Regions from separate parts of the Phyllobacterium sp. TAF24 genome, predicted to be linked through region 2. Evidence: riboswitches for the same ligand, from Rfam matches in the RefSeq annotation. Region 2 holds a riboswitch; each other region holds the start of a gene.

What was found. A riboswitch is a leader RNA that binds a small molecule or an ion and turns the genes downstream of it on or off. The one in region 2 is predicted to bind cobalamin.
Region 1: it holds a riboswitch for cobalamin, as region 2 does, so the genes downstream of both, AB4Y96_RS23365 (DUF1636 family protein) here and cobU (bifunctional adenosylcobinamide kinase/adenosylcobinamide-phosphate guanylyltransferase) in region 2, are expected to answer to the same signal.
Region 3: it holds a riboswitch for cobalamin, as region 2 does, so the genes downstream of both, AB4Y96_RS17845 (aromatic ring-hydroxylating oxygenase subunit alpha) here and cobU (bifunctional adenosylcobinamide kinase/adenosylcobinamide-phosphate guanylyltransferase) in region 2, are expected to answer to the same signal.
Region 4: it holds a riboswitch for cobalamin, as region 2 does, so the genes downstream of both, bluB (5,6-dimethylbenzimidazole synthase) here and cobU (bifunctional adenosylcobinamide kinase/adenosylcobinamide-phosphate guanylyltransferase) in region 2, are expected to answer to the same signal.

What each region holds. Positions count from the first base shown of each region.
Region 1 is NZ_JBFRDN010000038.1:30,513-36,573, forward strand. Features, by position in the region: gene AB4Y96_RS23360 (transglutaminase family protein) at 1-916, opposite strand, end outside; cobalamin riboswitch at 1,057-1,269, shown strand; gene AB4Y96_RS23365 (DUF1636 family protein) at 1,374-1,730, shown strand; gene AB4Y96_RS23370 (ABC transporter ATP-binding protein) at 1,861-2,670, shown strand; gene AB4Y96_RS23375 (ABC transporter substrate-binding protein) at 2,670-3,617, shown strand; gene AB4Y96_RS23380 (FecCD family ABC transporter permease) at 3,663-4,637, shown strand; gene cysQ (3'(2'),5'-bisphosphate nucleotidase CysQ) at 4,885-5,691, opposite strand; gene cysN (sulfate adenylyltransferase subunit CysN) at 5,873-6,061, opposite strand, start outside.
Region 2 is NZ_JBFRDN010000026.1:15,278-21,338, reverse strand. Features, by position in the region: gene AB4Y96_RS19770 (isobutyryl-CoA dehydrogenase) at 1-114, opposite strand, end outside; gene AB4Y96_RS19765 (cobyric acid synthase) at 245-1,708, shown strand; cobalamin riboswitch at 2,078-2,311, shown strand; gene cobU (bifunctional adenosylcobinamide kinase/adenosylcobinamide-phosphate guanylyltransferase) at 2,470-2,994, shown strand; gene cobW (cobalamin biosynthesis protein CobW) at 2,999-4,051, shown strand; gene cobN (cobaltochelatase subunit CobN) at 4,070-6,061, shown strand, end outside.
Region 3 is NZ_JBFRDN010000021.1:57,516-63,576, forward strand. Features, by position in the region: gene AB4Y96_RS17835 (LysR family transcriptional regulator) at 1-761, opposite strand, end outside; gene AB4Y96_RS17840 (2Fe-2S iron-sulfur cluster-binding protein) at 819-1,910, opposite strand; gene AB4Y96_RS17845 (aromatic ring-hydroxylating oxygenase subunit alpha) at 1,919-3,163, opposite strand; cobalamin riboswitch at 3,288-3,488, opposite strand; gene AB4Y96_RS17850 (DUF1868 domain-containing protein) at 3,601-4,311, opposite strand; gene AB4Y96_RS17855 (L-fuconate dehydratase) at 4,421-5,698, opposite strand; gene AB4Y96_RS17860 (fumarylacetoacetate hydrolase family protein) at 5,738-6,061, opposite strand, start outside.
Region 4 is NZ_JBFRDN010000009.1:22,082-28,142, forward strand. Features, by position in the region: gene ettA (energy-dependent translational throttle protein EttA) at 1-705, shown strand, start outside; gene AB4Y96_RS09915 (MOSC domain-containing protein) at 845-1,453, shown strand; cobalamin riboswitch at 1,479-1,655, shown strand; gene bluB (5,6-dimethylbenzimidazole synthase) at 1,717-2,457, shown strand; gene AB4Y96_RS09925 (DUF2293 domain-containing protein) at 2,390-2,707, opposite strand; gene AB4Y96_RS09930 (ArsR/SmtB family transcription factor) at 2,846-3,853, shown strand; gene metF (methylenetetrahydrofolate reductase [NAD(P)H]) at 3,853-4,776, shown strand; gene AB4Y96_RS09940 (DMT family transporter) at 5,265-6,061, opposite strand, start outside.

The DNA.
Region 1 (6,061 bases), on a different contig from region 2:
ATGATTCATCCGAAAACGGCTTGGTAATGCGCGGATGTTCGGAAACCCTGTCAACGCGCATATCAAAGCCGAATTCCACATTGGCAAATTCCGCCATACCTGAAATCGGCGCGGCGTTGCGATAATGCGGAGTGGCAGCCAGCGGCACATGGCTTTCGCCGGTCAAAAGGCCGGATGTCGGATCAAGGCCGATCCATCCAGCACCGGGCAGATAGACCTCGCACCAGGCATGCAGATCGGTAAAGTCCTTGTCCGTCCCGGCAGGACCATCAATGGCAACGAGATCAGGCTTCAACTGAATGAGATAGCCGGAGACAAACCGCGCGGCGAGCCCAAGATTGCGCAGCACTTGCACCAGCAGCCAGCTTGAATCGCGGCACGACCCGGAGCGCAGGCCAAGCGTCGCCTCCGGCTCCTGCACGCCGGTTTCCATGCGGATGACATAGCCGACTTCCCGCTGGATGCGCGCGTTGAGATCGACGACGAAATTCACCGTATTGGTCGGGCTGCGATCAATCGTTGCGAGGAAATTCGAGACCAGCGGCCCCATCGATTCCGGCTTCATATAGATCGACAGATCGTCGCTGATTTCCTGTGGATAGCTGAAAGGCCACGTCTCCGCGACAGGCTCCACAAAGAAATCGAACGGATTGTAGACTGTCATATCGGCGATGAGATCGACCTCGATCTTCAATTCCGTCACCGGCTCGGGGAAAACGAAGCGGGCAAGGAAATTGCCGTAGGGGTCCTGTTGCAGATTGACGAAGTGGTTGGCTGGACTGACCTTCAGGGAATGGCTGAGAACTTTGGTTCGCGAATGCGGCGCTGGCTGGAGCCGGATGATTTGCGGCCCGAGCATGATGGGCCGGTCATACTTGTAGTGCGTCAGGTGGTAGACTGCTGCGTGAATTGCCATGTCGCCTCAAAAGCTACGATTCCACAAATACTCCCAGCACTCTACCGAGTTGTCAGCCAATTGAAATCTTTCATTTGCCAAAAATTTTGGCAGCGTTAAAAATTGCCGCATAAACGTGCTTGCAACAGCAGGGCTGGCCGCATAGCATCCGCGCCGATGGTTTCTCCGGCAAGACAACGCCGGAGATGAAAAGGGAACACGGTGAGGCGTACCCAAAAGGGACCGAGACCGTGGCTGCCCCCGCAACTGTAAGCGGTGAGCGATGCCTGACATGCCACTGGTTGAAAGACCGGGAAGGCAAGGCAAAGCTGAGACCCGCGAGCCAGGAGACCTGCCATCACACTTGAAATTCGAACCGGACGGGGTGTGCCGGGAGCGATGCGATGTCTCTCCCGCATTGTCGCGATGGTGCATTGGCTGCGTTCCCCAACCCCTGTCTTTGAGGCAGCGGACAGGCATGAGCACGCCCACCCACCAGATTATTGTCTGCACCCTGTGCAAGTCAGCCGATGACCAGTCACGGCCGGGGCAGGACCTTGTCGACAGGCTTGCGGCGGAACTTGATGGCAATCCCGCCTATGAGGTGCGCGGCGTTGGCTGCATGGCGGGCTGCGGACATCCCTGCACCGTCGCGTTTCGATCCCCCGACAAGGCGCAATATCTCTTTGGCGATATCTGTCCCGACGCCAACTTTGCCGACCTCATCGATTTTGCCCGGATGTATCACGGGCTTGATGACGGCTGGTCCAAAGCATCACAGCGCCCGGCAGGCCTTTACGACAAGACACTCGCACGCATTCCCGCACATCTATGACACGGCAGGCATTGACCAATGTTATAACATTACTATACGACAATAATGCGCCTGATATGGCACGACAGAGTTTACCGATTTGGGACCCAGCACCATGTGTTTTGCCTGCAGTCACGGACATCATCAGCCCATGAGCGAGATTGTCATGCGCGCCGACGATGTGACATTTCGCACGTCCGGCCAGACACTTGTGGACGAAACCTCGCTCGATATCGAACGAGGTTCGCGCCTTGCCATTATCGGCCCGAATGGTGCTGGAAAATCCACACTGCTGCGCATGCTGGCGGGGCTGCTGCGCCCCTCCTCCGGCAGTGTTTACATCGAAGGCACCCCTATTGAACGGTTGAAGCCCAGAGAAAGGGCAAGGCGCTTCGCCTTTGTCGGTCAGACCGATGCGCCTGACCATCAGTTGCTGGTGGAGGATTATGTCTCGCTTGGGCGTATTCCGCATATGGGCGCTCTGACCAAGGCCGGAGATCGCGATATCGTGGCGGAAGCGCTGCTGCGTGCCAAGGTTGCCCAGTTTTCCCGCCGCCCCATAGGTTCGCTCTCCGGCGGTGAAAGGCAGCGCGTGCAACTGGCCCGCGCCATTGCCCAGCAGCCTGATATTCTGTTTCTGGACGAACCCACCAATCATCTCGATCCGAAAGCACGCAGCGAATTGCTGGCGCTTGTCGCCGGACTGGATGTGACTGTCATCGCGGTGCTGCATGACCTGCCGCTTGTCGCGCCCTTCGCCACCCATGTCGCCGTCATGCACAGCGCACAGCTGGTTGCCATTGGCACGCCTGATGAAACCCTGACGCCGCGCATTGTCAGCGATGTCTTTGATCTCGACGTATTGCGCCTGCGCCATCCCTCGCAGGATCGCGACCTCATGGTGTTCGAAGCACCGGAACCAACAACAACAATACAATCTGCTCAGCTACGGAGAATTTGATGAAAAGAATGCTGCTCGCCCTCACCTTATCGGTGCTCTCAGCGCCCGCTTGGGCGTTTCCTGTCACCGTCGACAGCTGCGGCAAGCCGCTGACCTTTGATGCCGCTCCCAAGCGCGCGGTCATTCAGGACATCAATATGAGCGAGATGGCTTTCGCCCTGCATTTGCAGCCGTCAATAGTTGGCGTTTCGGGCATTACCGGCTGGTACAAGCTGGATGACGCCTTCAAAAAGCAGCAGGGGTCCATCCCGGAACTTGCGCCCAAATATCCGACGCTGGAAAATCTCGTCGCCGTTGAGCCGGACTTTTTCTTTGCGGGCTGGAACTATGGCATGAAGCCCGGCGGTGAAGTCACGCCTGACACGCTCGCGCCGCATGGCATCAAGACGCTGGAGCTGACTGAAAGCTGCATTCATCTCGACAAGAACCGGCCAGCCGCCTCCATGGACCTGCTCTATGGCGACATGGAAAAGCTCGGCAAGATTTTCGGCAAGGAAGATGATGCAAACGAGCTGGTCAGCGGCTGGAAGGCCGAGCTTGCCGACCTGAAGGCCAAGATCGGCGACAAGAGCGGCACCCGTGTGTTCCTCTATGATTCCGGCGAGGACAAGCCGTTCACCGCAGGCAAATTCGCCATTCCGACGGCGATGATCAGCGAAGCCGGTGGCAGCAATATCATGGCCGATCTCGACACAAGCTGGGGCACCACCTCGTGGGAAACCGTGGCCACACGCAATCCTGAGTTTCTCGTTCTCCTCGATTATCAGGATGATGCGGGCTACCAGAAACTGCTCGACTTCCTCAAATCGCATCCGGCGATGAAGGAAACCGACGCGGTGAAAAACAATCGCTTCGTCGCCCTGCGCTATGCGGAACTGACGCCCGGCCCCGCCAATATCGAGGCGATCGTCAAGATGGCCAAGGCGATGCACCCGGAAGCATTCTGAGTGCTTCCGTCTATCCGTCAGCATCTGATGCTTATCGTGGGGGTGATGGCCATTTTGGCCCTCGCCCTCATCTCCATTGCCTATGGGGCAACGGTTATCCCGCTCGGTGACGTGCTGCGCGCGCTTGCCCATGCCGCCGGTCTCTCCGACACTGCTGTTCAGGGTCCCGTTGGCAAGATCATTGTCGAACTGCGCCTGCCGCGGGTGATCCTTGCCATTTGCGTTGGCGCCGGGCTCGGCATCATCGGCGCGCTGCTGCAAACCGTCACCCGCAATGATCTTGCGGATCCGTTTCTCTTCGGCCTTTCCAATGGCGCTGCGGCGGGAGCCGTGTCAGTCATCACCATCATCGGCGACCGGTTCGGCATCTGGACCCTGCCGATTGCAGCGTTCAGCGGTGGCATGCTGGCGGCGATTGTTGTTTTGATGCTGGTGCGGCGCGTGCAGGGACAGGGACCGGAGCGGCTGATTCTGGCGGGGCTTGCCGTCTCATTCCTCTTTGCTGCGCTGACCAACTATATGGTGTTTGCCGGTGACCAGCGCGCCGCCCATTCGGTGATGTTCTGGACACTTGGCGGCCTCGGCCTTGCCCGCTGGGAAAACCTGCCTTTGGCGCTTGTCGGCCTTGCGGCGATCCTCATCTACGCGCTTTACAACCACCGCAATCTGGACGCACTGCTGGCAGGCGAAAACACGGCGGAAAGCCTTGGCATCCGGGTGACCCGCATCCGCAACACGGTGTTTATCGTCTGCGCTTTTTCAACCGCAATTTTTGTCTCGGTGGCTGGTGTGATCGGTTTCGTCGGCCTGATGATCCCGCATATTGCCCGGCGTTTTTCGGGTCAATTGCATGCGGGGCTGATTGTGACCTGCGCCCTGCTCGGGGCAACGCTCATCCTCCTGAGCGATCTCGCCGCGCGTTTGCTGCTGGCACCGCAGGAACTACCCATCGGTATCGTTACCAGTTCCATCGGTGCGTTTTTTGTGGTGACAGTGCTGTTGAGGAAACGGCCGGGGTGATTGGGTTTTTGCATAATATGGTGAGCGTCCTGAACTTTCCGCATGGCAAACCACGCACCCGCTCTCCGTCATCCCTGAATATCTCCTCCCTCTCCGTCATCCTCGGGCTTGACCCGAGGACCCACGACTAAGAAGTGCCAAGGTAAACATTGACGCGACGCATTCCAGCAAGGTCCTCGGGTCAAGCCCGAGGATGACGGACAGGGAGGAGAAGCGCTTAAGAAAGCGCAGACTGCTTCACAGAAAACTACAATCTTCCCCAAGCCACAAAATTTGGATTGGCGAAATCGGCGTCATCGGCCTGATTGCGGCGGCCATAGGTTAGTGGATTGCCATCAAGCGTCAGCGTGATACCGCCCGCCGCCCGCAAAACCGCATCACCGGCTGCCGTGTCCCATTCCATCGTCCGGCCAAAACGCGGATAGATATCCGCCTCGCCCCGCGCCAACAGCCCGAATTTCAGCGATGAGCCCACGGAAACACAGTCTGTCACACTGAACTTTTCGAGATAGGCATCGGTTTCCGGTGTGCGATGCGAGCGGCTGGCGACGGCAATCAATGTCTTGGGCACTTGGCGGCAGGATATCGCCTTGCGTGCAGTGATGGTGCCATCGTCGCTGATCGTTACTTCCTGCGCACCGGCATCTCCACCCGTGAACAGAACGCCGCGCACCGGCGCATAGACAACACCCAGAACCGGGACACCTTTTTCGATCAGCGCGATGTTTACGGTGAAGTCGCCATTGCGGTTGACGAACTCACGCGTTCCATCGAGCGGGTCCACCAGATAAAAACATGCACCGAGATCACCGGGCACATGGCCGCCGGAGATTTCCTCTTCCGCCACAACCGGAATATCAGGCGTTGCCTTGCTGAGCGCCGCCTGAATGATTGCTTCGGCGGCGTGATCGGCCTCCGTCACCGGTGACTTGTCATCTTTCAGTTCGAAGTCGCAGCCCTTGGCGTAGATGCGCAGGATTTCCTGCCCGGCTGTGATGGCAGTGGTTTCGAGGATGGCAAGGAGAGTGGTGTGATTGATGGTGGTGGTGGTCATTCACCCCCCTCTGCCCTGTCGGGCATCTCCCCCACAAGGGGGGAGATCACATTGACATCAGCGCCTTTGCACAACCGGAACCATTTCAGATTGTGCAAAGGCAGCACTGAAGGCTGATCTCCCCCCTTGTGGGGGAGATGCCCGACAGGGCAGAGGGGGGTGATCAAGCTTGGCACCACAGCTAAATCGACCACGAACTTTGATCGTAGTTGAAAATAATACCATGATCGGTCAAGAGCTTTTCCACTTCCGATGCGAGGGCCTCGGTCGTGCGGCCAACCGTATGCAGGTGCAATTCAGGATTTTCTGGCGCTTCGTAGGGCGAGTCGACGCCGGTGAAATTCTTGATCTCGCCGCGCAAGGCTTTTGC
Region 2 (6,061 bases):
GCGGTCCCAGGCAAGCGCGTTGGGTGCAACGCGGTCCGCCGCAAAGGCGCGGGCCATGTCCTGAATTGCCAGCTGATCCTCATTGAGTTCGAACTGGCTGGACGCCGTATCCACGAGCGCATCCATGATAACCTCCCTGTATTCCTCTTGGCCGCAGTTTATCCCAAGCGCAGGGCCGCGCAACGACAGAGATGCGTTTTGACGGGGGCTAGGAAGAGAAAGACATATCCGCTACTCAAAGCCCATGACACACGCAATCATGTTGCAGGGAACAGGGTCAGATGTTGGGAAATCCGTCCTGGTGGCCGGACTTTGCCGGCTTGCGCGCAATCGTGGATTAAAAGTTCGGCCATTCAAACCGCAGAATATGTCGAATAATGCCGCTGTCAGTGATGATGGCGGCGAGATTGGCCGGGCGCAATGGTTGCAGGCCGTCGCCTGTGGTGTGCCCTCATCGGTGCATATGAATCCCGTGCTTTTGAAACCGCAATCGGAAACCGGCAGCCAGATCATCGTGCAGGGCAAAGTCTGGGGACAGGCCAAAGGGCGTGACTATCAGAAGTTCAAGGCGCAGCTGCTCGATGCTGTTATGGCATCATGGGATATTGTATGTGAGGGCGCTGATCTTGTGATCGTCGAGGGGGCGGGTTCGCCAGCGGAAATTAACCTCAGGGCAGGTGATATCGCCAATATGGGCTTTGCCACCCGCGCCAATGTGCCTGTCCTGCTGGTGGGTGATATCGACCGGGGCGGGGTGATTGCTTCCATCGTCGGGACCCATGCGATCCTGCAACCGGAAGACCGAGATATGATCATCGGCTATCTCATCAACAAGTTTCGCGGTGATGTCTCGCTGTTTGATGACGGGTTGAAAGCCATCACTGAGTTCACCGGCTGGCCTTCTTTCGGCGTCGTGCCGTGGCTGAAGGATGCGGCGCGGTTGCCGGCGGAAGATTCGGTTGTGCTGGAACGTCTGGTGAAAGGCGAGGGCCGGGCGCTCAAGGTCGCGGTGCCGGTGCTTGATCGCATCGCCAATTTTGACGATCTCGATCCGCTGATGGCCGAGCCGCAGGTGGATGTGGTGATGGTGCGCAGCGGCGAGCGGCTGCCGTCCGATGCCGGGCTGGTGATTATTCCCGGTTCAAAATCCACAATCAGCGATTTGCTGCGGTTTCGCGAAAATGGCTGGGACAGGGATCTCGACCTGCACCGGCGGCGCGGCGGTCATATCATCGGCATTTGTGGCGGTTTCCAGATGCTCGGGCGCACGGTACGCGACCCCGATGGCATCGAGGGCAGCGTGACGGAAACCCAAGGGCTCGGGCATCTCGATATCGATACGGTGATGGAACCCGAGAAAACCGTGCGCAATGTCGATGCGCATTCGCTGCAGTTCGATCTGCCGCTGAGTGGTTATGAAATTCATCTGGGCCGGACGACGGGCCCTGATTGTTCCAATCCCGTTGCCCGTATCAATGGTGTGAATGACGGAGCGATATCCAAGGACGGCAAGGTGTTCGGCACCTATCTGCACGGGCTTTTCGGCGCGGATCAGTTTCGTGCGGCGCTGTTGGGGTCGATGGGTATCGCTGCTGACGAGTTTGACTATCGGGCTGGCGTGGATGCCGCGTTGGATAGTATTGCGGGGCAGTTGGAAGAGCTGATTGATATCGATGCGTTGCTTGCATATGCTGCAGGCAGATATTGATGTTTATCCGCCGCATAGGCACCCCCCTCTGTCCTGTCGGACATCTCAGATCAGCCTTCAAAACCATCTTGCACAATCTGCAACACTTCCGGTTGTGCAAAGGCGTTAATGTCAATGTGATCTCCCCCCTTGTGGGGGAGATGCCCGACAAGGGCAGAGGGGGGTGAACGCCGCCGGTTCGTGGTTCGACAAGCTCACCATGAGGGAGTGAGGAGCGTGCAGGGAGTCAAGCTCCGCAACATGGCAAAATAAAACTCCCTTGCATCACCCCTGTCCCTCATGGTGAGCTTGTCGAACCACAAACCACACCCCCACCACTCCCTTACCAAACAACACACATTCAATTGACATTTCTCGTGGGGGATGAATAACGTCCAACCCATGATTGGTTCCCATATTGGTCGAAGGCCAAGGGATCAAAAGGGAATGCGACGGCCGTACCCTGAAGGGCGGTCCCACCGCAGCCGACCCCGCGACTGTAGAGCGGCGAGGATCAATGCAAAGCCTGACGCATATGCAGAGGGCAGCCACTGGGAAACCGGGAAGGCGGCATTGCTTCGACGACCCGTGAGCCAGGAGACCTGCCAGTCATAGAGTGTTTTTCCAGGAAGCACTTAAGGGTAATCCTGCCCAAGAATTGAAGAGTAATGTCTCTTCAGGCCCAGCACGGAGGTTGTTATGGCTGCTCATATGACGCATTCGCTTGTTTTCCCGCCCGCATTCCCTTTGATGGATGGATCGTTGCGGTTGCAATAGCGGCGATGCCTCAACTCAATTCCGGTGTGACTTTCATTCTCGGCGGTGCCCGCTCGGGCAAATCCAGCTTTGCCGAAGGCCTGATCAAGGCGTCGGGCCTTGATGCGATCTATGTCGCAACGGGCAGGGCGTGGGATGAGGAAATGTCTATACGCATTGACCTGCACAAAAAGCAGCGCGGTCCACTATGGCGCACCATAGAAGAGCCGCTTGATCTGCTGGATACCGTGCAAGGGGTGGCTGGCGAGGGCAAGGCGGTTCTTGTCGATTGCCTGACGCTCTGGCTCACCAATCTGATGATGGATGAGCGCAACATCACCGCCGAGACGCGGCAGCTTGTCGAAGCGCTGCCGAAACTTCCGGGTTCGATTGTTCTGGTTTCGAACGAAGTGGGTCTCGGCATCGTTCCGGAGAACCGCATGGCGCGCGATTTTCGCGACCATGCCGGACGTCTCCATCAGGCCGTGGCGCAAGCTGCGGCAACAGTCTATTTCGTGGCAGCCGGGCTGCCGCTCACAATGAAGGGATAGGAATATGCAGGGTCAGAAGATTCCAGCAACAGTCATCACCGGTTTTCTCGGTTCGGGAAAAACCACGATGATCCGCAATCTGCTTGAGAACGCCAATGGCAAGCGCATTGCGCTTATCATCAATGAGTTCGGCGATCTGGGTGTCGATGGCGGTCTGCTCAAGGGCTGCGGTATTGAAGCATGTCGCGATGAAGACGTGATCGAACTGAACAATGGCTGCATCTGCTGCACCGTGGCGGATGATTTCATCCCGACCATGACCAAATTGCTCGATCGTCCTGATCGCTTTGATCATATCGTCATTGAAACATCGGGTCTCGCTTTGCCGCAGCCTCTGGTTGCAGCGTTCAATTGGCCGGAGATCAAGACACAGGTGACGGTTGACGGTGTTGTCACCGTCATCGACGCCTCTGCCGTATCGGAAGGCCGGTTTGCCGATGATCATGACAAGGTTGATGCCCAGCGCATTCAGGATGAAGCGCTTGATCATGACAGCCCGTTGGAAGAACTGTTCGAAGACCAGATTCGCGCTGCCGACCTGATTGTGCTCAACAAGACGGACCTCATCAGTGACAAGCAGCTTGACGGCGTGCGCAGCGATGTACAGAGCCGTTCGTCGCGCTCGCTYAACATGGTTTCGGCCAGTTTTGGCAAGCTCAGCAATGAGCTGCTGCTGGGGCTTGGCGTTGGCACTGAACAGGACATTGCCAACCGCAAATCGCACCATGAAATGGAACATGAGGCGGGTGAAGAGCATGACCACGATGAGTTTGAGAGCTTTGTCGTTGGTCTTGGCCCGGTTGCGGAACCAAAGAGCTTTGTTGAAAAGCTGAAGACCGTTATTGCCGATCACGACATTCTGCGCCTGAAAGGTTTTGCCGATGTTCCCGGCAAGCCCATGCGTCTGGTGGTGCAGGCTGTCGGTACACGCATCGAGCATTACTTTGACCGTGCGTGGAATCCGGGCGAAGAGCGCCAGACGCGTCTCGTCGTTATCGGTCTGCATGATATCGACAATGATGCCATTACATCCGCTGTCACTGCTGCGGCCGTTTAACTGAGGCTGGAAAACTGAATGCATCTCCTGCTTGCCCAGAAAGGCACTATTGCCGAAGGGACCGAGGCTATCGACCTTGGCCAGACGCCGGGAGATGTGTTGTTTCTTTCTGCCGCTGATACGGAACTCGCGAGCCTTGCCTCCGCGCGGCGGCAGGGCGATGGCACGGTGTCGCTGCGTCTTGCCAATATGATGAGCCTGTCGCACCCGATGTCCGTCGACGCCTATGTGGAGCGGACGGCACGCCATGCGAAGTTGATCGTGGTCAGGGTTATCGGCGGCGAAAGCTATTGGCCTTATGGTCTGGAAGCCCTGCATGCCTGCGCCGTCAATCACAAGGTGCAGCTTGCGGTGCTGCCGGGGGATGACAAGCCCGATCCGGGGCTCGACCGGTTTTCAACCATTGCCCGGCATGATCGCGATGCGCTCTGGCATTATCTGCTGGAAGGCGGAGCGCAGAATGCGCAGCGTTTCCTTGATTATTGCGCAGCACTGATTAACGCAGGTGAAAAGCCGCAGGAAGCCGCACCCCTGCTGAAAGCCGGGTTGTGGTGGCCGGGGAAACCAGCGCCTTCGCTGGAAGAAATGCGCAGGAGTTGGCAGGACGGTGCGCCAGTTGTCGCGATCTGTTTCTACCGAGCGCTGGTGCAAAGTGGGCAGACGCAGCCGGTTGAAGCACTGCTGGAAGCATTGCGCGCCAAAGGCCTCAATCCCCTGCCGGTGTTTGTTTCCAGCCTGAAAGACCCGGTTTCCATTGCAACGCTGGAAAGCATTTTCGGGCAAGCGCCACCAGCGGTGGTGCTGAATGCCACGGGCTTTGCTGTGTCCGCTCCGGGTTCTACGCGTAAGCCAACCGTGCTTGAGCATGATGGTGCGATGGTCCTGCAGGTTATCTTCTCCGGCTCCAGTGCCGAGCAGTGGCGTCTGTCCGATCAGGGCCTATCGGCGCGTGATCTGGCGATGAATGTCGCCTTGCCTGAAGTGGATGGCCGGGTTCTTTCGCGTGCGGTTTCGTTCAAGTCGGCACAGCATTTCGACGAGGCTGTAGAGGCCAATATCGTCATGCACGAGCCGCAGGCCGACCGCGTGGCATTTGTGGCTGAGCTGGCATTCAACTGGGCGCGTCTGCGTGAAAGCAAGCCGCAGGAGCGGCGCGTTGCGCTTGTCATGGCGAACTATCCCAATCGGGATGGGCGGCTGGGCAACGGTGTCGGCCTTGATACGCCTGCGGGCACATGGCAGGTGCTGAAATCCCTGCGGGATGCGGGCTATGGTGTCGCCGGTCTGCCAGATAATGGCGAGGCGCTGATCAATCATTTGATGGCGGGTCCCACCAACGCGGCCAGCGATGGGCGCGATATTCGCGAGACGATTTCGCTCAATCAATACAAGAACTTCTTTGACGCGCTTCCCGATGTGATTCAAGCGAATGTGACGGCGCGCTGGGGCGAGCCAAAGGACGATCCATTTTTCCTTGATAGCGCGCGCGGCTTTGCGCTGCCACTGAGCCGGTTTGGTGATGTCCTCGTCGGTATCCAGCCAGCGCGCGGCTACAATATCGATCCGAAGGACACCTACCATTCGCCGGATCTGGTGCCGCCACATGGCTATCTCGCCTTCTATGCTTATCTGCGCACCGTCTATGATGCCCATGCGATCGTGCATGTCGGCAAGCATGGCAATCTCGAATGGCTGCCGGGCAAATCGCTGGCGCTGTCGGAAACCTGTTTTCCCGAGGCGGTGCTTGGGCCTGTGCCGCATATCTACCCGTTCATCGTCAATGATCCGGGTGAGGGCACGCAGGCAAAACGCCGTTCCTCTGCCGTCATCATCGATCATCTGACGCCGCCGCTGACGCGGGCGGAAAGCTATGGCCCGCTGAAAGACCTTGAAGCGCTGGTCGATGAATATTATGAGGCATCGGGCGTTGATCCACGCCGTCTCGTGCGGCTCAAGGTGCAAATCCTGCATCTGGTCAGGGATATCGGTCTTGATAGCGATGCGGGTATT
Region 3 (6,061 bases), on a different contig from region 2:
CTCGCATCTGCCGGAACACATAGGCTTGGCGTCATTGCAATCATGTCGGAATTTTCAACCAGCGGCGGGACCATCAGAAAGCTCGGGACGACGATGCCCACCCGGCGCTCGCGGCCAATTCTGGCCAGTTCCTCATCCAGTGGGCTGTGCCGATGCCCCTGCCCCGAAACGATTACATGCGGGAATTCCAGCCAGCGGTCGAGGGTAAAATCCTTTGCCGCCGGGTGGTCTTTGCGCATCATCACCACATAGTGCTCGTGCAGCAAATCCACACGCCGGAACGAAACATCCGTTTTCGGGAAGACCGCGACGGCAAGGTCAACCGCTCCTTTCGCAAGCTTGTCCAGCGAATCCTCAGTGCCATGCCAGGGCTGGATCACCAGATCAATACCGGGCGCTGATTGTGCAAGCCTCTCGCGTAAAGGCCCGATGATCGCCACAGCCGGAAGATCGGCAGTGAGTATGCGCACGGTCTGGTGAATGGTGACAAGATCAATGTCGGGTGGATCAAGAACGAGAGTAATCTGCGCCAAGAGGTTCTTGATGGGCACGCGCAGCGATTCTGCCTTTGGCGTCAGCCGCATCATCCCCTTGCCACGTTCCAGTAATGCATCTTCGAACAGATGGCGGCAACGGTCGAGCGCGCTTGAGGTGGCAGGCTGCGAGAGACCAAGCCGGTCGGCAGCACGCGACACATGCGCTTCATCGAGAAGCGCATCGAGCACCACGAGCAGGTTGAGATCTACAGAACGCAAATTCATATGCTGAATACTAGCACATATATTTTATCGGGATGAAGAATACCCAAGCAGAAATAATCAGGCCTCGATCTCTACATTACCAAGCGGCTTCGTGCAGCAGGCAAGCACAAATCCTTCGTCGATTTCCTCGTCGAGAATACCGCCATTGTGATCCATCTCGGACTTGCCCGAGAGCTTCATCACCTTGCAGGTGCCGCACAGGCCGGATTCGCAAGCGGCAGCAATCCGGATACCCGCACCACGCGCTGCTTTCAGAATAGTATCACCCGGCATACAGGGCACCTCCATACCAGACATGGAGAAGGTGATTGTCGCAGCCGCTTCCAATGCTTCCGTGGAAAGCACATCGAGCATGGGCAATACAGGCTCGGCGGCGGGGCCAAAGCTTTCCTGATGATAATGCGCCATATCGAACCCATTGGCTTCAAGCATGGTGCGCACATCGCGCATGAAACCTTCCGGGCCACAGCAGAAAATTGTACGGTCCTTGAAATCAGGCGAAAGCAGCGGCAGTTTGGGCGCTTCGAGCCTACCGCGAATGCCAGTCCAAAGCTGCCCCATCTCGTGCTCCTTGATCAGGAAGGACAGTTTCAGATTGGGCATGCAACTGGTGAGATATTCCAGTTCCCGGCGGAAAATAATATCGCTGGGGCGGCGGGCGCATGTAACGAAGCTGATATCGCTTTGCGGCGCACAATCATGCATCCAGCGGGTCATCGACATCATCGGCGTAATGCCCGATCCCGCCGAGATAAACAGATATTTTTCTCCCGGATGCTTGCGCATGGAGAAATCGCCCAGCGGCCCGAACGCCTTCAGCCGGACACCTGGCGTCAGATGATCCAGCATCCATCGTGTACCGATGCTGCCTTCCTGAGCCTTGACCGTCACGGCAATGGTAAATGGCCGAGACGGGCTGGATGACAGCGTATAGGTGCGCAATACGGCTTCGGGCTGCGTCGGCAGTTCGAAGGTCATGAACTGGCCCGGCTCGTAGCGGAACCAGTTCTGATTGTCGGAACGGAATGTGAAAGTCTTCACATTCGGCGCTTCCTCAATGATCGACAGGCACTCCAATAAATGCAGCCGATCATTCCACGGCTGCATCTGGTCGAGGTGCGGGTAAGACTGAGGAACGCCCATGTTCATTGTGTACCTTATGCTACCTTGCTGAGCCGCGTGTCACCGCCGGTGAGACGCTCTTCCATGAACCTGCAATACCATTCGAGGAACTGCAGCACGCCGCCTTCATGCTCGGTCGAATAGGGACCGGGTTCATAAGCAGGCGAGCGGATGCCGAAAGCGTTTTCCTCAACGATGCGGCGGTCCTGATCGTTGGTTTCCGTCCACACATGCGTCAGCTCTTCGAGATTGTAGTCCACGCCCTCGACGGCATCCTTATGTACCAGCCACTTGGTCGTGACCTGCGTTTCATCCGGGCCAAGCGGCAGCACGCGGAAAGAAATGGCATGGTCGCCAAGAATATGATTCCAGGTGGTCGGATAGTGGAACAGCAGCAATGAGCCAATCTGCTTCTCGTTGACGATATCGCTGAGCTGCTTGCCGACAGCGCGGCGACCACTCATCGTATAGCTTTCCGCATCACGCAGCAGCGGAACACGGGTGGCGCGATACTGACCGTCATCGGACATGCGGAAAGTGCTTGGGAGGCCTGCCGCTTCACAACGCTGCCAATGGGCAGCAATCTCCGGATCATCTCCGGCACCCTGTACACCGCTCACGGTCGGCGCTTCCGGGAAGGTCTTGCACAACTCAGGATGGTTGGCCACGCAATGATAGCACTCGCGATTGTTTTCCCAGACCAGCTTCCAATTGCCCTTCTCGACAATGGTGCTCTGATAGGCAACCTTGGTTTCAGTCAACTTATGCGGTGCAAGATAAGGCTCGATCAGTGCACGAGTGGTGCTGAAATCAGCCGGGTTCTGCGCCAGACAAATGAAGATGTAACCACCGACACTTTCGCAATGAACCGGTTTCAAGCTGTGCTGGCTGGGGTCGAAATCATCGCCCATCTGGCGCGCGAACAGCAGGCGGCCGTCAAGCTCATAGGTCCACTGGTGATAGGGGCAGACAAGCTTCGCCGATGTGCCGCGCTCGGCCGCACAGACGCGCGAACCGCGATGGCGGCAGGAATTGTGAAAGGCGCGGATCAGGCCCTGGCGGTCACGCACAATAACGACTGGATAGTCGCCGACCTGCACGGTGAAGAAATTGCCGGGCTTGGCGACTTCACAATCATGGCCAATGAACAGCCAATCGCGATAAAAAATGTTCTCCATATCCAGACGATAATAGTCCGGATCGGAATAGAAGGCCTGTTCGAGGCCGTAGCCGGGTTTCCGGTTTTTCAGGTTCCGGAGCAGTTCGTTGCGCATATCCATGTCGTGTCCTCGCCTCAGTGTTGCGAAAGAACTGACTGGTGGTGACGGAGGAAGAACGCCTACACGGTCAGCACAAGCCGATACCCGCATAAAATCATGCTCCTTGATCGCCCACCGCGATCAGTCGGTTTTCAGTCCCGAGGCTGGTTTCCGGGCTCTGGAGTTGCCATCTCGGCTGTCACGACGCCTTCCCGGGTTGTGGCCCAGTGGCTGTTATGCCGTGTTTCACTCCACTACCGTTGCGGGGGCAGCGCCGGGTTTCCGACCGGCTTCCCAATTCTCCGCTTCCCTAGAAAAAAGCGGCACCTCAAGTGCCCCGATAAAAGCATTCGGCATAAAAAAAGAATAGGTGCGGAAACGACATCCCATTTACGTAAGACGACACCCGCAGGCGATGCACACTATGTCGCAGACAGGCGCTCAAATCAGCTGTTCTCTCAGTCGAGAGTAACCAGTTCTTCAAAGTGGTTCATATCAACGAAACTGCAAAAAGCCGGGGGATTGAGCGCAATAACAGGCGCATCGCGTTGAATGGTAGCAAGGCAATCATCGAGAAGCGCCTGCCATGCACCAAGCCGTTCATCGGGAAAACGCTCGATCACATAGGCCAGTGTAATATGGAAAACATAGGTGTCGTGATCAGGATGCCGATATCCGAAGGGAACAGCCAATGCGTCGCGCCAAGCCCGCAGGATTCGCTCATCATATTCGCTCGCACCGGCAACTGTCAGGCCTGCAGGCGTGACATCGATCACTTTGACATTAAACGGTCCACACCCTTCAAAATCCTGCAGACGATCCACATAAAGCCGCGTCATATCGTCAATACTGGTCTCAAGTGCAACATCATCAGGCCAAAAGGATGCCCGGCGGCGATATTCGATAATGCCCTGAAACAATGTCATGTGCAGGCTGGAAATAGGTGTGAACGCCAATTGCCCGGCGTCGGGCATAGCCAGCATACGCTCGCGCACGGCAATAACAGCCGCTTCCGATTCGGAACCTTTCACCAGATGGGATACCACCGTATTGCCCGGCTCAAACTGAAACTCGCCCTTGGTATTATAGCGCCTGCCGAGATGAACGGGCGGCTCCGGGTGAAGGCTGGCAGCAAAGCGGGCAAGTGAAGGCTTGATCAGGTCGAGCATGGGAACCCCGTGACGCGTAAATGAGAGTATCGCATGCCCGTAAGTTTACCGGCATGCGAATGATCCTCTCGCCATAGGACAGCTCTTTGTCAGGCAGATGAAACCCGCCCTATGGCCGGTAAAGATATTCCTCGATTGAGGCCTGTTTCATTTCAATCGAGAAACCCGGCAGCGACGGCGGCATATAGGCCGCGTCCTGAATATTGCACGGATCAATAAAATGCTCGTGCAGATGGTCGACATATTCGATCACCCGGCCCTCTTTCGTGCCTGACACAGCAATATAGTCGATCATCGACAAATGCTGCACATATTCGCACAGACCAACACCGCCCGCATGCGGCCAGACAGGCAGCTCGTACTTCGCAGCGATCAGCAGCACGGCCAGTACCTCATTCAGTCCGCCCATACGGCACGAATCGATCTGCACCACATCGATGGCGCCCTCGGCGATGAACTGCTTGAACATGATGCGGTTCTGGCACATCTCGCCGGTGGCAACCTTCACCGGCTTGATCGCCTGCCGGATCTTGCGATGACCAGCCACATCATCAGGGCTGGTCGGCTCTTCGATGAAGAATGGTTTGACGAAGGCGAGCTTCTTCACCCAATCAATGGCCTCGTTGACTTCCCACACCTGATTGGCGTCGATCATCAAGATACGATCCGGCCCGATCACCTCGCGTGCAATGGTCAGGCGGCGGATATCGTCCTCAAGGTCGCGGCCAACCTTCATCTTGATATGGTTGAACCCTGAATCAACAGCTTCCTGACAGAGACGGCGCAGCTTTTCGTCGGAATAGCCAAGCCATCCCGCCGACGTCGTATAGCAGGGATAGCCCTCCGCTTTAAGCGTCGCCATCCGCTCCCGCTTGCCGCTCTCGGCCTTGCGCAGAATGTCCAGTGCCTCCTCGCGCGTCAGCACATCAGTCAGGTAGCGGAAATCAACGATGTTGACGATCTCCTCAGGCGTCATCTCGCCGACCAACTGCCAGATTGGCTTGCCCGCTTCTTTCGCCAAAAGATCCCACACCGCATTGACCACGGCACCGGTTGCCAAATGCATCGCGCCCTTATCCGGCCCGATCCAGCGCAGTTGGCTGTCACCGGTGATGAAATGCCAGAAACGGCCCGGATTTTCCTTCACCCAGTCCAGTTCAAGACCGACAACAAGATGCTTCATCGCTTCAATCGCGAGGCAGCAGATTTCGTTGCCGCGACCGATAGTGAAAGTCAGGCCATGGCCGGAGAGTGCCTTGTTGTCCGTATCGAGGATGACATAGGCGGCGGAATAATCCGGGTCCGGGTTCATGGCATCCGATCCATCCAGACTCTGCGAGGTAGGAAAGCGGACGTCGAAGACGCGAAGATCGGTAATACGGGTCACAATATGCCTCTTGAATAATGTTGCAGGATAGGCGCTGAACTAAACGTCGGCGCGAGCCACCTGTTTCTGGGTGCCAAGACCTTCAATGCCAAGCTCGATCACATCACCGGCTTTGAGGTAGCGCGGTGGCTTCATACCCATGCCGACGCCGGGTGGTGTTCCCGTCGAGATGATGTCACCAGGATGCAGCGACATGAACTGGCTGAGATAGGAGACGAGGAAAGCGGCACCATAGACCATGGTCTTGGTGGAACCGTTCTGCATCGTCTCGCCATTGACCTTCAGCCACATGCCGAGGTTCTGCGGATCGGCGATTTCATCCTTGGTCACCAGCCACGGGCCGGTCGGACCGAACGTGTCGCA
Region 4 (6,061 bases), on a different contig from region 2:
GTGGTTATCGAAGCCGAAAACCTCACCAAGTCTTTCGGTGATCGCGTTCTCATTGAAAACCTGACCTTCAAACTGCCTCCGGGCGGCATTGTTGGCATCATCGGGCCAAACGGTGCGGGTAAGACCACGCTGTTCAAGATGATCACTGGACAGGAAAAGCCGGATTCCGGTTCGATCCGCGTCGGTGAAACGGTTCATCTTGGTTATGTCGACCAGAGCCGCGATCATCTTGTCGCCGAAAAGAACGTCTGGGAAGAAATTTCCGGCGGCAATGAAATCATCAAGATCGGCAAGAACGAGATGAATTCGCGCGCCTATGTTTCGGCGTTCAACTTCAAGGGTGGCGATCAGCAGCAGAAGGTTGGCAATCTCTCCGGTGGTCAGCGCAACCGCGTTCACCTTGCCAAGATGCTGCAATCGGGCGGCAATGTGCTGCTCCTCGACGAACCGACCAATGATCTGGACACGGAAACGCTGGCGGCTCTTGAGGATGCGCTGGAAAAATATGCTGGCTGCGCCGTTATCATCAGCCACGATCGTATGTTCCTCGACCGGCTGGCAACGCATATTCTGGCATTCGAAGGCGATAGCCACGTCGAATGGTTCGAAGGCAACTTCGAGGATTATGAGAACGATAAGATTCGCCGTCTGGGACCAGACAGCGTCAATCCAAAGCGTCCGAGCTATAAGCCCCTCACTCGTTAAAAAGAGCGGGCGCGCTAAAAAGATCGGGAGGGTGGCAACACCCTCCCATCACCGATTTTGACATTTCCATCAGTGATATTGGCTGGTTTTAATATTCAATTTTCCTAAGATGCGGCAGATTGCATGGAGCGCCGTTGTCATGACTGATCTTTTCGCAACCACAACTCACATTATTCCTGCCCGCAAGATTGCCGGCCGGGTCAGTGGTGTATTTCAGGCGCCCAAGGACAGTTTTGTCACTGCCGCGTCCGAAATGCTTGATCTTACCTTTGAGGGTATACGCGGCGATTATCATGCTGGCCTTACCCGCCGCTCCGGTGGACGCGAGCCGTGGTATCCGCGTGGCACTGAAATGCGCAATGAGCGGCATATTTCCATTCTGGCAGCTGACGAGCTTGAAACGATTGCCAAGACCATGGGCCTTGCGGAAATCAAGCCGGAATGGATCGGCGCCAATATGCTGGTCGATGGTATTGCCTCGCTTTCCATGCTGCCGCCGCGCACGCTGCTGTTCTTCGAAGGCGGGGTGACGTTGAAGGTGGATGGCCAGAACGCACCCTGCAAGGTTGCCGGGCGTTCCATCGCCGAAAGCGCGCAGACGCGCGATCACACCACCACAGCACTTGATTTCGTCAAGGCATCGAAGCGCCTGCGTGGGGTTGTCGCCTGGGTTGAAGTGCCGGGTATCATCAATGCGGGTGAAAAAGTCGATGCGCGTCTGCCGGAGCAATGGATTTATCCCGGCTGATACTTGCGTCTTTTCAGAATTTATGGCGAATGAAAGCCGGTTCGGTGCCTGCTTGCAGGAGAATCGGGAAGCCGGTGAAAATCCGGCACGTGCCCAACGCTGTAAAAGGGGATGGGCCGCGCAGAATGCCACGGAGATATCCGGAAGGCGCGCGGTTCAGATGAACCTCAGTCAGAAGACCGGCCGGACCAGATAGCCAAAACCGCATGGACGGCGGAGGAGGTGTCCGGGGCTTTGGCCCCTCGCGTTGTTGGGAGCAAACAATGCATGATTCTGTCCATGGTCCTGTGACCGCCGCTGATTTTTCCCGTGATGAGCGCGATGCCGTCTACAAAGCCATCTATACCCGCCGCGATGTGCGCGATCAGTTTTTGCCACGACCTATAGAAGATGACGTGCTGATGCGGCTCCTCGATGCTGCCCATCATGCGCCATCAGTGGGTTTCATGCAGCCGTGGAACTTCATTCTCATCCGCGATGAAGCGCGCAAGGCCGAGGTGCACAGGGCATTTACCCGTGCCAATGCGGAAGCAGCTGGGATGTTTGCCGATGAGCGTCAGGCGCTATATGCGTCGTTGAAACTGGAAGGCATCGTGAAGGCGCCGGTTAATCTTTGCATTACCTGCGATAGGACGCGCGGCGGGGACGTGGTGCTGGGGCGGACGCACAATCCGCAGATGGATATCTACAGCACCGTGTGCGCCGTGCAGAACCTGTGGCTGGCGGCACGGGCAGAAGGTATTGGCGTCGGCTGGGTCAGCATCTATCACGATCAGGATATGCGCCGCATTCTTGGTATCCCTGACCATATCGAGATTATCGCTTATCTGTGCATCGGCTATGTCGATCAGCTTTATGAGAGCCCGGAACTGGAAAAACGTGGTTGGCGCAAACGCCTGCCGCTCAGCGAACTCATTTTTGAAGATCAATGGCCAGTCAGCTCGGATCTTCCTCGTCGGGGTCGAGAAGCCGGGTTGCGCGCCATTCCGTCAGTTTCCGGTTGATGGCTTCAAGCACAAAAAACCGTGCCGATTCCTTATCGTAGCCATCATCGCGCAGGGCATCGTAATCCGTGTGCTGGTGGCGGACATGGGCGACTGTCGCAAGCCAGACGGCGATGGGCGGCGGCAGGGTTTTCATATGCGGTGCGGTGGCGGCGGCGCGTATGGGTTCGGAATCCGAATAGGGCACAGCAGGCAGAAGCAATGTGAGCTGCTTGCCGATAGCCCGCTGACGGTTGGTTCCTGAACTCATAACATCACTCTCACAGATTCGCCTGTCGATTGGCTCGCCTATTTCAGACGCGACAAAATTTGCCGTCAACAAAAAACAAACTTGCCAAATCCGCATTTCTCACATAAACATATCTTTATATCTTTTGAGGAAAGCTCGATGGACAAACGTGATCTCAACCTTGACCTGATGGTCGATACGCTGAAAGCAGCGGCGGAGCCAAGCCGCCTGCGCATTCTGGCGCTGTTGTCCCGCGGTGATTTGACGGTTTCCGATCTGACCTCCATTCTCGGACAATCGCAGCCGCGTGTCTCCCGCCATCTCAAGCTGCTCTTCGAAGCCAATCTGATCAATCGCTATCAGGAAGGCTCCTGGGCCTATTTCCGCCTGGCAGAATCGCTGATCGTTGGCGACATTGCCCGCATATTGCTCGACCGCCTTGATATATCCGATCCGCTGCTGGAACGCGATATTGAGCGGCTTGGCTCGGTCAAGCTGCAGCGCCGCGAGCGGGCAGCAGCCTATTTCAGCGCAAATGCAACAAGCTGGGATGTTATCCGTTCGTTGCATGTGCCTGATGGTGCCGTGGAAGCTGCGCTGACCAAGATCGTCGGACGTACACCCTTTCAGGCCATGCTTGATGTTGGCACCGGTACTGGCAGACTGCTTGAGCTGTTTGCACCGCTTTACATTCGCGGTGTCGGCATCGATATCAATCGCGACATGCTGACCATCGCCCGGTCCAATCTCGACCGCTCGGGTATTGCCAATGCGCAGGTTCGTCAGGGTGATGTCTATTCGCTACCCGTCGATCGGGAGTCCTTTGATCTGGTGACTATTCATCAGGTTCTGCACTTCCTTGATAACCCTGCCGAAGCAATTCGCGAGGCAGCACGGGCGCTACGGGCAGGTGGCCGGATGCTGATCGTCGATTTTGCCCCGCACGATCTTGAATTCCTGCGGGACAGCCATGCTCATTTGCGGCTTGGCTTTACCGATAACCAGATGCGTGACTGGCTGACTGAAGCCGGGCTTGCACTGGAAGACAGCATTGAACTTGAACCAAAAGACCAGGACAAACTGACCGTCAAACTGTGGCTGGCACGCGACCCACGCTTGCTGATCGCTGATCCCGCTTTAACCTCCCGCGTATCGGAGAGTGTCTGATGAGCTTTTTCCGCCAATCCCGCCGTGCAGACCTTGGCACCAATATCAAGGTTTCGTTCGAATTCTTTCCGCCTAAGACCGAGGTTATGGAAGAGCGCCTTTGGGAGACTGTGACGCGCCTTGCGCCGCTCAATCCTGAATTTGTCTCGGTGACTTACGGAGCCGGTGGTTCCACCCGCGAGCGCACGGCCCGCACGATCAAGCGTATTCTGACCGAAACCGACGTCAATGCGGCAGCGCACCTGACCTGCGTCGATGCGACGAAGGAAGAAGTCGACACCGTCGTGCGTGAATTCGCAGCCATGGGCGTGAAGCGCTTCGTTGCACTGCGCGGTGATCCGGCTGGCGGCGTTGGTGCCCATTATAAGCCGACACCGGGTGGCTATGAGAATGGTGCCGATCTGGTTGCAGGTCTGAAAGCCTTTGCCGATTTCGACATTTCCGTTTCCGCCTATCCGGAAAAGCATCCGGAAAGCCCGGACTTTGCCACTGATATCGATATGCTCAAGCGCAAGGTCGATAATGGTGCAACGCGTGCGATCACGCAGTTCTTCTTCGAAAACGATCTCTATGAGCGTTATGTGGAGAAGGTGCGCCGGGCAGGCATTTACATTCCCATCCTGCCGGGCATTCTGCCGATCCATAATTTCACGCAGGTGACCAATTTCTGTTCGAAGGCCGGAACGCATATTCCGGCATGGCTGGCTGAGCGGTTCGAGGGGCTCGACAATGATCCGCAGACCCATGCACTGGTCTCGTCAGCTGTTGCGGCGGAGCAGGTCCTGGATCTGGTCGAGCGCGGTGCGCAGGATTTTCATTTCTACACCATGAACCGTGCGGATCTTGCCTTTGCGATCTGCCACCTCATCGGGATTCGTCCAGCCAGCGGCACGCTGGAACCCGCATTAGCAGGCGCTGCCTGATCGCGGATAAGGTGCATTTGAAATGGAAATGGCCCGGTTGCTATAACCGGGCCATTCCAATTTGTATGTCACCTTCTTAACGGTCAGAGACCATCTCTACGGCGCTCTTCTTCTCAATCAGGGTATGAGTCCTACGACCATTGCACCGATAAATGCGAACGCTGCACAGATCATGAGGACGTTCATCGAACGAGTAAGTCCCATAGTTTGTCTCCTGCAGTTAACCGCCTTAGCATAACGGAAAATTGCCACAGAAAAAGCGGAAATATTACGGTCTGATGACATCATCAGTAGAAATTTTTTGCTCACCAATCGTAAGTTTCTGAAATGAAACGCATTTAACGGAATAAAAAATCGTGTATTCACGATTAAATTACCGAAGATTTGGTTTATTTTTGCAACGCACCAAAACTCAAAATGCGCGGTTTCTCACGGATTTGTGACACAATTGCGCCGCAATTCCACCACCGCGTTTCATGCGCAGTCCGCTAGGATTTGTTGAAAACTCTATCTTTTTTGCGGTTTTTAAGTGCGGCAAGCAGCCTGCCGTCAATGGTCAGAAGGCCGAGGGCGATCAGCGCCATGCCGGCAAAATCCTTTAAGCCGAGCTGTTCGCCGAGAAAAATTGTTCCAAGCAGGATTGCACTCACGGGAACAACCAGCGTGACAAGCGAGGCATTGGTGGCACCGCCAGCCCGGACAATCGAAAAGAACAGGATATAGGCAAAGGCGGTGGATAGAAGCGCAAGGCTGAAGACTGCGACCCAGACGCCGCCATCCGGTGCAGCCAAATTTGGAATACCATCCGACAACAGCACCACGGGGATCATGATCAGGGTCGAGGCAGTCATCTGGCCGGTTGCAGTGACCGCAGGCGGAATGCCCTTGAACCGCTTGGCGAGAATACTGGCAAAGGCATAGGAGAGGGTGGCACTCAGCACGGCGATTTCGGCCCAAAGCGGTCCGCCAAGGCCGGAGAGCAAGCCGGGCCCGACCATAACCACGGTGCCGAAGATGCCGAGCAGAATACCTGCGATCTTGTTGGTGGAGATTTTTTCATCAATGGTCAGGAAGCTGGCGATGATCACGGTCCAGATCGGTGTCGTCGCATTGAGGATCGACTCAATTCCCGCGCCAAGCGCCGTCTGGCCGATAAACAGCAGGGAGAAGGGGATGACATTGTTCAGAAGCCCCAGCCCGGCAAAACCCAGCGCGTGCTGACGGTAATCCCAGAACCTGATGCCACGGCCAAGCAGATAGATGTGCAGGGCGAGGGCGGCGATGA